Hydrogenophaga sp. SL48: one gene and its partners. The protein of the gene in region 3 interacts with the protein of the main gene of each other region in a pairwise test. Links are inferred from orthologs where the notes say so. Each region holds a gene or a part of one and is shown on either strand. Other genes may lie near its edges.

Region 1 (2,800 bases), 980 kb from region 3 along the record:
TGGAACCTGCGCGCCATCACCGTGCAGGGCGAGGTGTCTCACCAGAACGCGGTGGGGCTGCGCGCCCAGCTCGCCGCCCAGATGCGCAAGCAGCTGAGCGCCAGCTTCCTCACCGTCGACCTGCAGCTGGTGCGGGCCCTGTTCCAGACCGTGCCCTGGGTGCGCGAGGCGCGGGTGCAGCGCGAGTTTCCGAACCGCCTGCGGGTCACGCTGGAAGAGCACCAGGCGGTGGCGTGGTGGGGCCAGGCCGGGTCGGGCCAACTGGTCAGCCGCCTGGGCGAGGTGTTCGAGGCGAGCCCCGACGATGGCGACGGCCTGCCCGAGCTGGCCGGTCCGGTGGAGCAGGCGCCACAGGTGTGGGCGCTGTACCAGACGCTGTCGGCCGAACTGGGCCGGCTGGAGATGGGCCTGGTGCGGCTGGAGCTCAACGAGCGCGGCAACTGGCGCGCCGAGCTCGACAACGGCGCCCGCATCGAGCTGGGCCGCGGCACGCCCGAAGACCTGCTGGAGCGCACCCGCCGCTTCACCGCCACCCTGGGCCAGCTGACCCAGCGCTACCCCGGTGCGCTGCAGACCGTGGACCTGCGTTACCCCAATGGCTACGCGCTGCGTGTGCAGGGCGTGACCACGGTGACCGAAGACGACCCCAAGAAACCAACACCAACCCGCTGAACAGAAAACGATCATGGCCAAGGAATACAAGGATTTGGTGGTGGGACTGGACATTGGCACCGCCAAGATCATGGTGGTGGTGGCCGAGGTCCAGACCACGGGCGAGCTCAAGCTCGCCGGTCTGGGTGTGTCCGCCAGCCACGGCCTCAAGCGCGGCGTGGTCGTCAACATCGACGCCACCGTGCAGAGCATCCAGCAGGCGCTGAAAGAGGCCGAGCTGATGGCCGACTGCCGCATCGCCCGCGTCTACACCGGCATCACCGGCAGCCACATCCGCGGCATCAACAGCAGCGGCATGGTGGCGATCAAGGACCGCGAGGTGACCCAGGCCGACGTGGCGCGCGTGATCGAGACCGCCAAGGCCATCAACATCTCCACCGACCAGCGCCTGCTGCTGGTCGAGCCGCAGGAGTTCGTGATCGACGGCCAGGAGGTGAAAGAGCCCATCGGCATGAGCGGCATCCGGCTCGAAGCCAAGGTGCACATCGTCACTGGCGCGCAGAGCGCGGCCGAAAACATCATCAAGTGCGTGCGCCGCTGCGGCCTGGAGGTGGACCAGCTCATGCTCAACCCGCTGGCCTCCAGCCAGGCGGTGCTGACCGACGACGAAAAGGAACTGGGCGTGGCGCTGGTGGACATCGGCGCGGGCACCACCGACGTGGCGATCTTCGCCGGCGGCGCGATCCGCCACACGGCGGTGATCCCGATCGCGGGCGACCTGATCACCAGCGACATCGCCATGGCGCTGCGCACGCCCACCAAGGACGCCGAAGACATCAAGGTCGAACACGGCTGCGCCAAGCAGTTGCTGGCCGACCCGGACCAGCAGGTGGAAGTGCCCGGCCTGGGCGACCGCGGCCCGCGCATGCTCAGCCGCCAGGCGCTGGCGGGCGTGATCGAGCCCCGGGTGGAAGAGATCTTTGCGCTGGTGCAGCAGGTGATCCGCGACTCGGGTTTCGAAGAGGTGCTGTCGTCGGGCATCGTGCTCACGGGCGGCAGCGCGGTCATGCCGGGCATGGTCGAGCTGGGCGAGGACATCTTCCTCAAGCCCGTTCGCCGGGGCATGCCGCACTACGCCTCGGCGCTGTCCGACATGGTGGCCCAGCCGCGCGCGGCGACGGTCATGGGCCTGCTGGAAGAGGCACGGATCGCCCGGGTGCGCGGGCACAAGGTGGCGCAGAAGGCGGGCTCCATGCAGAGCGCGCTGGACCGCATGAAAAACTGGTTTGTGGGGACATTCTGATGAATCGACTGATCACCCCTGCGCCGCGCCTGCAGCGCGTCACCCCCTCAAGGGGGCGGCACTGGTCGCCTGGCAAAGCCAGTTCGACGGTGCCCTGGTCGTTGCGCCCCCTCACCCGACCGAAATGTCGATCCCGATGCACCGATTGCACCGGACCGCCTGGCTGAGGCGCCTCACAGCACAACGAACCGAATCCGATTTTTGAATTGAAACAACGCCCGGCACCCAGCGGTCAAGGGCACACCCAGGAGAGCAACATGAGCATCGAAATGATTGAAGTCGAGGAATTCAACGCAGGCACGCAGATCAAGGTGATCGGCGTGGGTGGTGGTGGTGGCAACGCGGTGGACCACATGATTTCCCGCCACGTGCAGGGCGTGGAGTTCATCTGCGCCAACACCGATGCGCAGGCGCTCACCCGCAGCGCTGCCGGCCGCACCATCCAGCTCGGTGCGAGCGGCCTGGGCGCGGGCAGCAAGCCCGAGAAGGGCCGCGAGGCCGCCGAACTCGCGATCGACGAAATCCGCACCGCCATCGACGGCGCGCACATGCTCTTCATCACCGCCGGCATGGGCGGCGGCACCGGCACCGGCGCCGCCCCCGTGATCGCCCGCGTGGCCAAGGAAATGGGCATCCTGACCGTGGGCGTGGTCACCAAACCCTTCGACTTCGAAGGCGGCAAGCGCATGCAGAACGCCGATGCGGGCCTGGCCGAACTCGAAGCCAATGTGGACTCGCTGATCGTGGTGCTCAACGACAAGTTGCTTGAAGTGCTGGGCGACGACGTGACACAGGACGATGCCTTCGCCCATGCCAACGACGTGTTGAAAAACGCGGTGGGCGGCATTGCCGAGATCATCAACGAGTACGGCAACGTGAACGTCG
Region 2 (2,998 bases), 990 kb from region 3 along the record:
CGAAAAGGAACTGGGCGTGGCGCTGGTGGACATCGGCGCGGGCACCACCGACGTGGCGATCTTCGCCGGCGGCGCGATCCGCCACACGGCGGTGATCCCGATCGCGGGCGACCTGATCACCAGCGACATCGCCATGGCGCTGCGCACGCCCACCAAGGACGCCGAAGACATCAAGGTCGAACACGGCTGCGCCAAGCAGTTGCTGGCCGACCCGGACCAGCAGGTGGAAGTGCCCGGCCTGGGCGACCGCGGCCCGCGCATGCTCAGCCGCCAGGCGCTGGCGGGCGTGATCGAGCCCCGGGTGGAAGAGATCTTTGCGCTGGTGCAGCAGGTGATCCGCGACTCGGGTTTCGAAGAGGTGCTGTCGTCGGGCATCGTGCTCACGGGCGGCAGCGCGGTCATGCCGGGCATGGTCGAGCTGGGCGAGGACATCTTCCTCAAGCCCGTTCGCCGGGGCATGCCGCACTACGCCTCGGCGCTGTCCGACATGGTGGCCCAGCCGCGCGCGGCGACGGTCATGGGCCTGCTGGAAGAGGCACGGATCGCCCGGGTGCGCGGGCACAAGGTGGCGCAGAAGGCGGGCTCCATGCAGAGCGCGCTGGACCGCATGAAAAACTGGTTTGTGGGGACATTCTGATGAATCGACTGATCACCCCTGCGCCGCGCCTGCAGCGCGTCACCCCCTCAAGGGGGCGGCACTGGTCGCCTGGCAAAGCCAGTTCGACGGTGCCCTGGTCGTTGCGCCCCCTCACCCGACCGAAATGTCGATCCCGATGCACCGATTGCACCGGACCGCCTGGCTGAGGCGCCTCACAGCACAACGAACCGAATCCGATTTTTGAATTGAAACAACGCCCGGCACCCAGCGGTCAAGGGCACACCCAGGAGAGCAACATGAGCATCGAAATGATTGAAGTCGAGGAATTCAACGCAGGCACGCAGATCAAGGTGATCGGCGTGGGTGGTGGTGGTGGCAACGCGGTGGACCACATGATTTCCCGCCACGTGCAGGGCGTGGAGTTCATCTGCGCCAACACCGATGCGCAGGCGCTCACCCGCAGCGCTGCCGGCCGCACCATCCAGCTCGGTGCGAGCGGCCTGGGCGCGGGCAGCAAGCCCGAGAAGGGCCGCGAGGCCGCCGAACTCGCGATCGACGAAATCCGCACCGCCATCGACGGCGCGCACATGCTCTTCATCACCGCCGGCATGGGCGGCGGCACCGGCACCGGCGCCGCCCCCGTGATCGCCCGCGTGGCCAAGGAAATGGGCATCCTGACCGTGGGCGTGGTCACCAAACCCTTCGACTTCGAAGGCGGCAAGCGCATGCAGAACGCCGATGCGGGCCTGGCCGAACTCGAAGCCAATGTGGACTCGCTGATCGTGGTGCTCAACGACAAGTTGCTTGAAGTGCTGGGCGACGACGTGACACAGGACGATGCCTTCGCCCATGCCAACGACGTGTTGAAAAACGCGGTGGGCGGCATTGCCGAGATCATCAACGAGTACGGCAACGTGAACGTCGACTTCGAAGACGTGCGCACCGTGATGGGCGAACCCGGCAAGGCCATGATGGGCACCGCCGTGGCCGCCGGCCCCGACCGCGCACGCATTGCCGCCGAGCAGGCCGTGGCCTGCCCGTTGCTGGAAGGCATCGACCTCTCGGGCGCCAAGGGTGTGCTGGTGCTGGTCACCGCCGCCAAGGGTTCGCTCAAGCTGTCGGAATCCAAGCTGGCCATGAACACGATCCGCGCCTACGCTTCGCCGGACGCGCACGTGATCTACGGCGCAGCCTACGACGACGAGCTGGGCGACGAGATGCGCGTCACCGTGGTCGCCACCGGCCTGAGCCGCCAGGGCGTCCGCCGCACCGCGCCCCCGCTGCAGGTGCTGCGCACCGGCACCGACAACACGCCGTTCAACGTGCCGACGATGAACACACCCGTGGGCACGTCAGGCGCCAGCCAGCCCGACTACCACTCCATGGCCGTGCCCAGCGTGTGGCGCACCAACCGCACCCAGGCGGCGGCCAAGGTGGACGCGCTGGCGTCGGGCGGCATGGACGACTTCGAGATCCCGGCTTTCCTGCGCAAGCAGGCAGATTGAGCAGGTGCCCCCCCCGCGCCGCCTGCGGCGTCACCCCCCAGTGGGCAACACCTGCGGCCCGGCGAAGCCGGTTCTGCGGTGTTCCCGAAGGGGCACTGCTGGCGAAGCGTTTGGGGGCAATCGCCGGGATAGTTTTTCTGGTCAGCGCGTTTTCGCCCGCGAAACTTAAAATCACCGGATGCTTGCTCAACGCACCCTGAAATCTCTCACCAAAGCCGTTGGCGTCGGTCTGCACAGCGGTCAGCGCGTGGAGCTGACGCTGCGGCCGGCCGCGCCCGACACCGGCATCGTGTTCCGCCGCGTCGATCTGCCCGAGCCGGTGGAGATTCCGGTGAACGCCGACGCCGTGTCCGACACGCGCATGGCATCGACCATCTCCAACGGTGGCGTGAAGGTGCAGACCATCGAGCACATCATGAGTGCCGCCGCCGGGCTGGGGCTGGACAACCTGTACGTGGACATCACGGCCGAAGAGGTTCCGATCCTGGATGGCTCCTCGGCCTCGTTCGTTTACCTGCTTCAGAGCGCCGGCATCGCCATGCAGAAGGCGCCCAAGCGCTTCATCCGGCTCAAACGGCCGGTGGAGGTGCGCGAGGGTGAGGGCCGCACGCTCAAATGGGCGCGGCTGGACCCGTTCCATGGCTACAAGCTGGCCTTCGAGATCGAGTTCGACCACCCGGCGGTGAATTCCAGCGGCCAGCGCGTGGAGTTCGACATGGGCAGCGGACGTTATGCGCGCGAGATCGCCCGGGCCCGCACCTTCGGTTTCACCCGCGATGTCGAGATGATGCGGTCCCACGGGCTGGCGCTCGGCGGGGGGCTGGACAACGCCATCGTGATGGACGATGTGAAGGTGCTCAACGCCGACGGCCTGCGGTACCAGGACGAGTTCGTC
Region 3 (5,036 bases):
GCCTTCGCTGCGCGACTTCTTGTACATGTCGGCCAGGTCGTCGAACTTGGCGGCGCGGTGACCGAACTTCACGCCGTCAAAGCGGCTGAGGTTGGACGACGCTTCGGCCGGCGCGATGATGTAGTAGACCGGGATGGACAGCTCGGTGCGCGGCAGCGAGATGTCGACCAGCGTGGCGCCGAGCTTTTGATATTCGGACAACGCGGCGCGCACGGCGGCCAGCACGTCGGGCGCGCAACCTTCGCCAAAGAACTCTTTCGGCAGGCCGATGCGCAAGCCCTTGAGCGGCTGAGCAGCGCTGGCTCCTTCGCGCGGCTGGCCCAGCAAGCGCGTGTAGTCCTCGGCCGGGTGGTCGAGGCTGGTGGAATCGCGGTCGATGTCGGGGCCGGCCATCGCCGTCAGCAGCGTGGCGCAGTCGGCGGCGCTGCGCGCCATCGGACCGGCCTGATCGAGGCTGGAGGCGAAGGCCACCATGCCGTAGCGCGAACAACGGCCGTAGGTGGGCTTGATGCCGGTGATGCCGGTGAAGCTGGCGGGCTGGCGGATCGAGCCGCCGGTGTCGGTGCCGGTGGCGGCGGGCACCAGGCGAGCGGCCACGGCGGCGGCCGAGCCGCCCGAGGAGCCGCCGGGCACGCGGGCCGTGTCCCAGGGGTTGTGCACCGGCGCGTAGGCCGAGTTGTCGTTGCCCGAGCCCATGGCGAACTCGTCGCAGTTGAGCTTGCCCAGGGTCACGGCGCCGGCGGCGGCGAGCTGGCTCACCACGGTGGCGTCGAACGGGCTCTGGTAACCGGCCAGCATCTTGCTGCCGGCGGTGGAGGGAAAGCCCTGGGTGACGAAGATGTCCTTGTGCGCCAGCGGCACGCCGAGCAGCGGGCCGCGTTCGCCCGCAGCCACACGCGCGTCGGCGGCCTTCGCCTGCGCGAGCGTCAGGTCTTCGTTGAACGCCAGGTAGGCGCCCAGCCCAGCGTGCTGCTTCGCGCGCGCCAGCAGGGCTTGCGCCGCCTCGGCGGCGGACGTTGTCTTGTCGGCGATGGCGCCAGCCAGTTCGGCCACGCCCATCTCATGGATCTGCTTGGAACTCATTCGATCACTTTCGGCACGAGGAACAGGCCGCGCTCAACGGCGGGGGCGCTCCTCTGGTTGGCTTCGCGGTTGTTGGGTTCGCTGGCCACGTCCGGGCGCAGACGCAGGCTCACGTGGTCGATCACGGCGGTGGGGTGGGCCAGCGGCTCCACGCCGGTGGTGTCCACCGCGTTCATCTGGTCAACGATGTCGAAGAAGCCGTTGAGCTGGCCCAGCATGCGCTCGCTTTGGGGCCCGGAGAGTTCAAGGCGCGCCAGATTGGCGATGCGCCCGATGTCGGACAAGGTCAGGGACATGGCAGGACGGGAACCGGTGTAAGTGGAAAGAAACGGGCTGTTGGGGACCGAAATGCCCCTGAAACGGCCTGTAAAGTGATGGTTGGCCCCTTCGGGCGGCACAGTTATGCACAGGGGATACGGTATTATCCAAGGTTTAGCGGCAGAACCCGTTCCAGCACGCTTTTCGCCGCTGAATCAAAGACTTAAAGCCCCGACCTCCCGTCCAGCACCTGGCGATGACCGCACGAAGCGGCGGTCGTGCCCCACAGGATTTTTTCACCATGTTTGAAGCGTTCCGTCGGCAGTTTTCGACCGACCTGGCCATTGACCTTGGCACCGCCAACACCCTCATCTACGTTCGCGGCAAGGGCATCGTGCTCGACGAACCCTCGGTGGTGTCGATCCGCCACGAAGGCGGCCCCCAGGGCAAGAAAACGATCCAGGCCGTCGGCAAGGAAGCCAAGGCCATGCTGGGCAAGGTGCCCGGCAACATCGAAGCCATCCGCCCGATGAAAGACGGCGTGATCGCCGACTTCACCGTCACCGAGCAGATGCTCAAGCAGTTCATCAAGATGGTGCACCCGCGCTCGATGTTCAAGCCGAGCCCGCGCATCATCATCTGCGTGCCCTGCGGTTCGACCCAGGTCGAGCGCCGCGCCATCCGCGAATCGGCCCTGGGCGCCGGTGCTTCCGAGGTCTACCTGATCGAAGAACCCATGGCCGCGGCCATCGGCGCCGGTCTGCCCGTGTCGGACGCCTCGGGCTCCATGGTGGTCGACATCGGCGGCGGCACCACCGAAGTGGGCGTGATCTCGCTGGGCGGCATGGTCTACAAAGGCAGTGTGCGCGTGGGCGGCGACCGTTTCGACGAAGCCATCATTGCCTACATCCGCCGCAACTACGGCATGCTGATCGGCGAGCCCACGGCCGAAGCGATCAAGAAGAACATCGGTTCGGCTTTCCCGGGCTCCGAAGTCAAGGAAATGGAAGTCAAGGGCCGCAACCTCTCCGAAGGCGTGCCGCGCAGCTTCACCATCTCCAGCAACGAAATCCTCGAAGCGCTGACCGACCCGCTGAACAACATCGTCACGGCCGTGAAGAGCGCGCTCGAACAGACGCCGCCCGAGCTGGGTGCCGACATCGCCGAGCGCGGCATGATGCTGACCGGTGGCGGTGCGCTGCTGCGCGACCTGGACCGCCTGCTGGCCGAAGAAACCGGCCTGCCGGTGCTGGTGGCCGAAGAGCCGCTGACCTGCGTGGTGCGCGGTTGCGGCATGGCCCTGGAGCGCATGGAGCGCCTGGGCACCATCTTCACCAGCGAATAAAGGCACGGCGCCGGTTCCCGGCTCCAATCACGCCCTAGCGAGCCCACCCATCCATGCCACTGGGCACCCTGGACCGCACGCCTCCCCCGTTCTTCAAACAGGGGCCATCGGCCCTGTCCAAACTGATGGTCTTCAGCGCCGTGGCGCTGTTCCTGATGGTGGCGGACACGCGCTTCGGCGTCACCGCGCCGCTGCGCAGCGCGCTGGCCACGGCGCTGTACCCGGTGCAGTGGCTGGTGCTGCAGCCCATTGAAGCGGTCGGTCAGGCGGGCGGTTATTTCACCAGCCTGCACCAGGCCCAGCAGAATGAAGCCCTGGCCCAGAAGAAGCTGGCGTCGCAGGCTGAACGCTCCCTGCAGCTCGAACAACTCGAGCTGGAAAACCGGCGCCTGCGCGAGCTGCTGGTGATGCGCGAGCGCATCACCACGCCCACCACCGGCGCCCAGGTGCTCTACGACGCGGCCGACCCGTACTCGCGCAAGGTCGTGATCGACCGGGGGCAGACCCACGGCGTGGTGGCGGGCTCGCCCGTCATCGACGACAGCGGCGTGCTGGGGCAGGTGACGCGCGTCTACCCGCTGGTGTCGGAGGTGACGCTGCTGATCGACCGCGATCAGGCGATCCCCGTGCTCAACTCGCGCACCGGCGTGCGCAGTGTGGTCTACGGCCAGCCCGGGGTGGACGGCGATGGCATGGAGTTGCGCTACACGCTGTCCAATGCCGACATCGCCGAAGGCGACCTGCTCACCACCAGCGGTGTCGATGGCGTCTACCCAGCTGGCCTCCCGGTCGCGAAAATCGCCCGCGTCGAGCGCCGCGCCGAATCGTCGTTCACCCGCATCAACTGCACGCCGCTCGCGCGCGTGCAGGGTGCGCTGCATGTGCTGGTGCTCACCCCCGTGGGTCAGGGCCTGCCGCCGTCGCCGCTGCCGGATGCCGCCGCCAAACCCCGGCGCCCGGCCAGCGACACGGCCAATGCGAGGAGCGCGCCATGATCATGCGCCCCGGACAGCAGCTGCTGCTGCCCGCCAACCCCGCCTTCATCTGGTTCAGCCTGTTCGTGGCCCTGCTGTTGAACATGGTCATGAACATGGGTCTGTGGGGTCGAGGCGCCTGGGTGCCTGACCTTCTGGCGGTGGTGCTGGTGTTCTGGAGCGTGCACCAGCCCCTGCGCGTGAGCGTGGGCGTGGCCTTCCTGTTCGGGTTGACCATGGATGTGCACCAGGGCGCCTTGCTGGGCCAGCATGCGCTCGCCTACACGGTGCTCGGCTACGCCTCGGTCTTCATGCACCGGCGCCTGCTGTGGTTCGGCGTGCCGACCCAGGCGGTGCAGGTGCTGCCGCTGTTTTTCGCGGCGCACCTGCTGGAGTTGCTGGTCGGCATGATCGCGGGGGGCGCCTTTCCGGGCTGGTCTTACCTGCTGGCGCCGGTGATCGACGCCGCGCTCTGGCCGGTGGCCAGCGTGATGCTGCTCGCGCCTCAGCGCCGCGCGCCCAACCCCGACGACAACCGGCCGCTCTAGATGGAACACCCCCTGCGCCGCCTTCGGCGTCTCCCCCCTCAAGGGGGGCGATGCGAGTGGCCCGGCAAAGCCGGTTCCACCGCATCCTGGCGTGAAAACTTCCCGCGCCGGACACGTTTCTCCGCCGGGCCGCCCCAAGGCGAAACGACCCCCTTGGGGGGCAACGACCCGCGCAGCGGTGGAGTGTGGGGGCTTGTCCTTTGACTGAACTTCGCAACGTCGAAGCCGACCTGGCGCAGTTCCGCACCCGGGTGCTGGTGGCGGGGCTGGCGGTGGTGTTTGCGTTTGGCCTGGTGGCCGCGCGCATGGTGTACCTGCAGGTGCTGCGCCATGAAGACCTGGACGCGCAGGCCGAGAGCAACCGCACGGCGGTGCTGCCGGTGGTGCCCAACCGGGGCCAGATCCTGGACCGCCATGGCCGCGTGCTCGCGACCAATTTCTCCGCCTACACGCTGGAGATCACGCCGTCCAAGGTCGAGGACCTTGACGCCACCATCGACGCGCTGGGCACCCTGGTGAACATCGAGCCGCGCGACAAGCGCCGCTTTCGCAAGCTGCTGGAAGAGTCGCGCAGCTTCGACTCGTTGCCCATCCGCACGCGCCTCACCGACGACGAGGTGGCGCGCTTCACCGTGCAGCGCTACCGCTTCCCCGGTGTGGACGTTCGCGCGCGCCTGATCCGGCACTACCCGTACGGCGAAATCGCCAGCCACGTCGTGGGCTACATCGGCCGCATCAACCAGCGCGAAAAGGAGTCCATCGAAGACTGGCCGGAAGAAGAACAGGCCAACTACCGTGGCACGGAGTACATCGGCAAGCTCGGCGCCG

What was found. Proteins that work in one complex are often made in the same cells at the same time.
Region 1: the proteins of IM738_RS22555 (region 3) and ftsA interact in binary tests that used the Escherichia coli proteins (3 or more experiments, as listed by UniProt). The link is inferred for Hydrogenophaga sp. SL48 from one-to-one orthologs.
Region 2: the proteins of IM738_RS22555 (region 3) and ftsZ interact in binary tests that used the Escherichia coli proteins (3 or more experiments, as listed by UniProt). The link is inferred for Hydrogenophaga sp. SL48 from one-to-one orthologs.

The regions. Positions count from the first base shown.
Region 1 is NZ_CP063400.1:3,770,091-3,772,890, reverse strand. It holds ftsA (cell division protein FtsA), read left to right. Parts: upstream 1-685; coding sequence 686-1,915; downstream 1,916-2,800. Other genes in the region: ftsZ (cell division protein FtsZ), read left to right, coding at 2,173-2,800; IM738_RS17865 (cell division protein FtsQ/DivIB), read left to right, coding at 1-672. UniProt on the Escherichia coli protein: Essential cell division protein that assists in the assembly of the Z ring. May serve as the principal membrane anchor for the Z ring.
Region 2 is NZ_CP063400.1:3,768,615-3,771,612, reverse strand. It holds ftsZ (cell division protein FtsZ), read left to right. Parts: upstream 1-894; coding sequence 895-2,103; downstream 2,104-2,998. Other genes in the region: lpxC (UDP-3-O-acyl-N-acetylglucosamine deacetylase), read left to right, coding at 2,282-2,998; ftsA (cell division protein FtsA), read left to right, coding at 1-637. UniProt on the Escherichia coli protein: Essential cell division protein that forms a contractile ring structure (Z ring) at the future cell division site. The regulation of the ring assembly controls the timing and the location of cell division.
Region 3 is NZ_CP063400.1:4,753,616-4,758,651, reverse strand. Bases 893-3,664 are described here. They hold IM738_RS22555 (rod shape-determining protein), read left to right. Parts: upstream 893-1,642; coding sequence 1,643-2,686; downstream 2,687-3,664. Other genes in these bases: mreC (rod shape-determining protein MreC), read left to right, coding at 2,740-3,664; gatC (Asp-tRNA(Asn)/Glu-tRNA(Gln) amidotransferase subunit GatC), read right to left, coding at 1,080-1,379; gatA (Asp-tRNA(Asn)/Glu-tRNA(Gln) amidotransferase subunit GatA), read right to left, coding at 893-1,083. Also shown: more of gatA, read right to left, coding at 1-892; more of mreC, read left to right, coding at 3,665-3,681; rod shape-determining protein MreD, read left to right, coding at 3,678-4,208; mrdA (penicillin-binding protein 2), read left to right, coding at 4,409-5,036. UniProt on the Escherichia coli protein: Forms membrane-associated dynamic filaments that are essential for cell shape determination. Acts by regulating cell wall synthesis and cell elongation, and thus cell shape.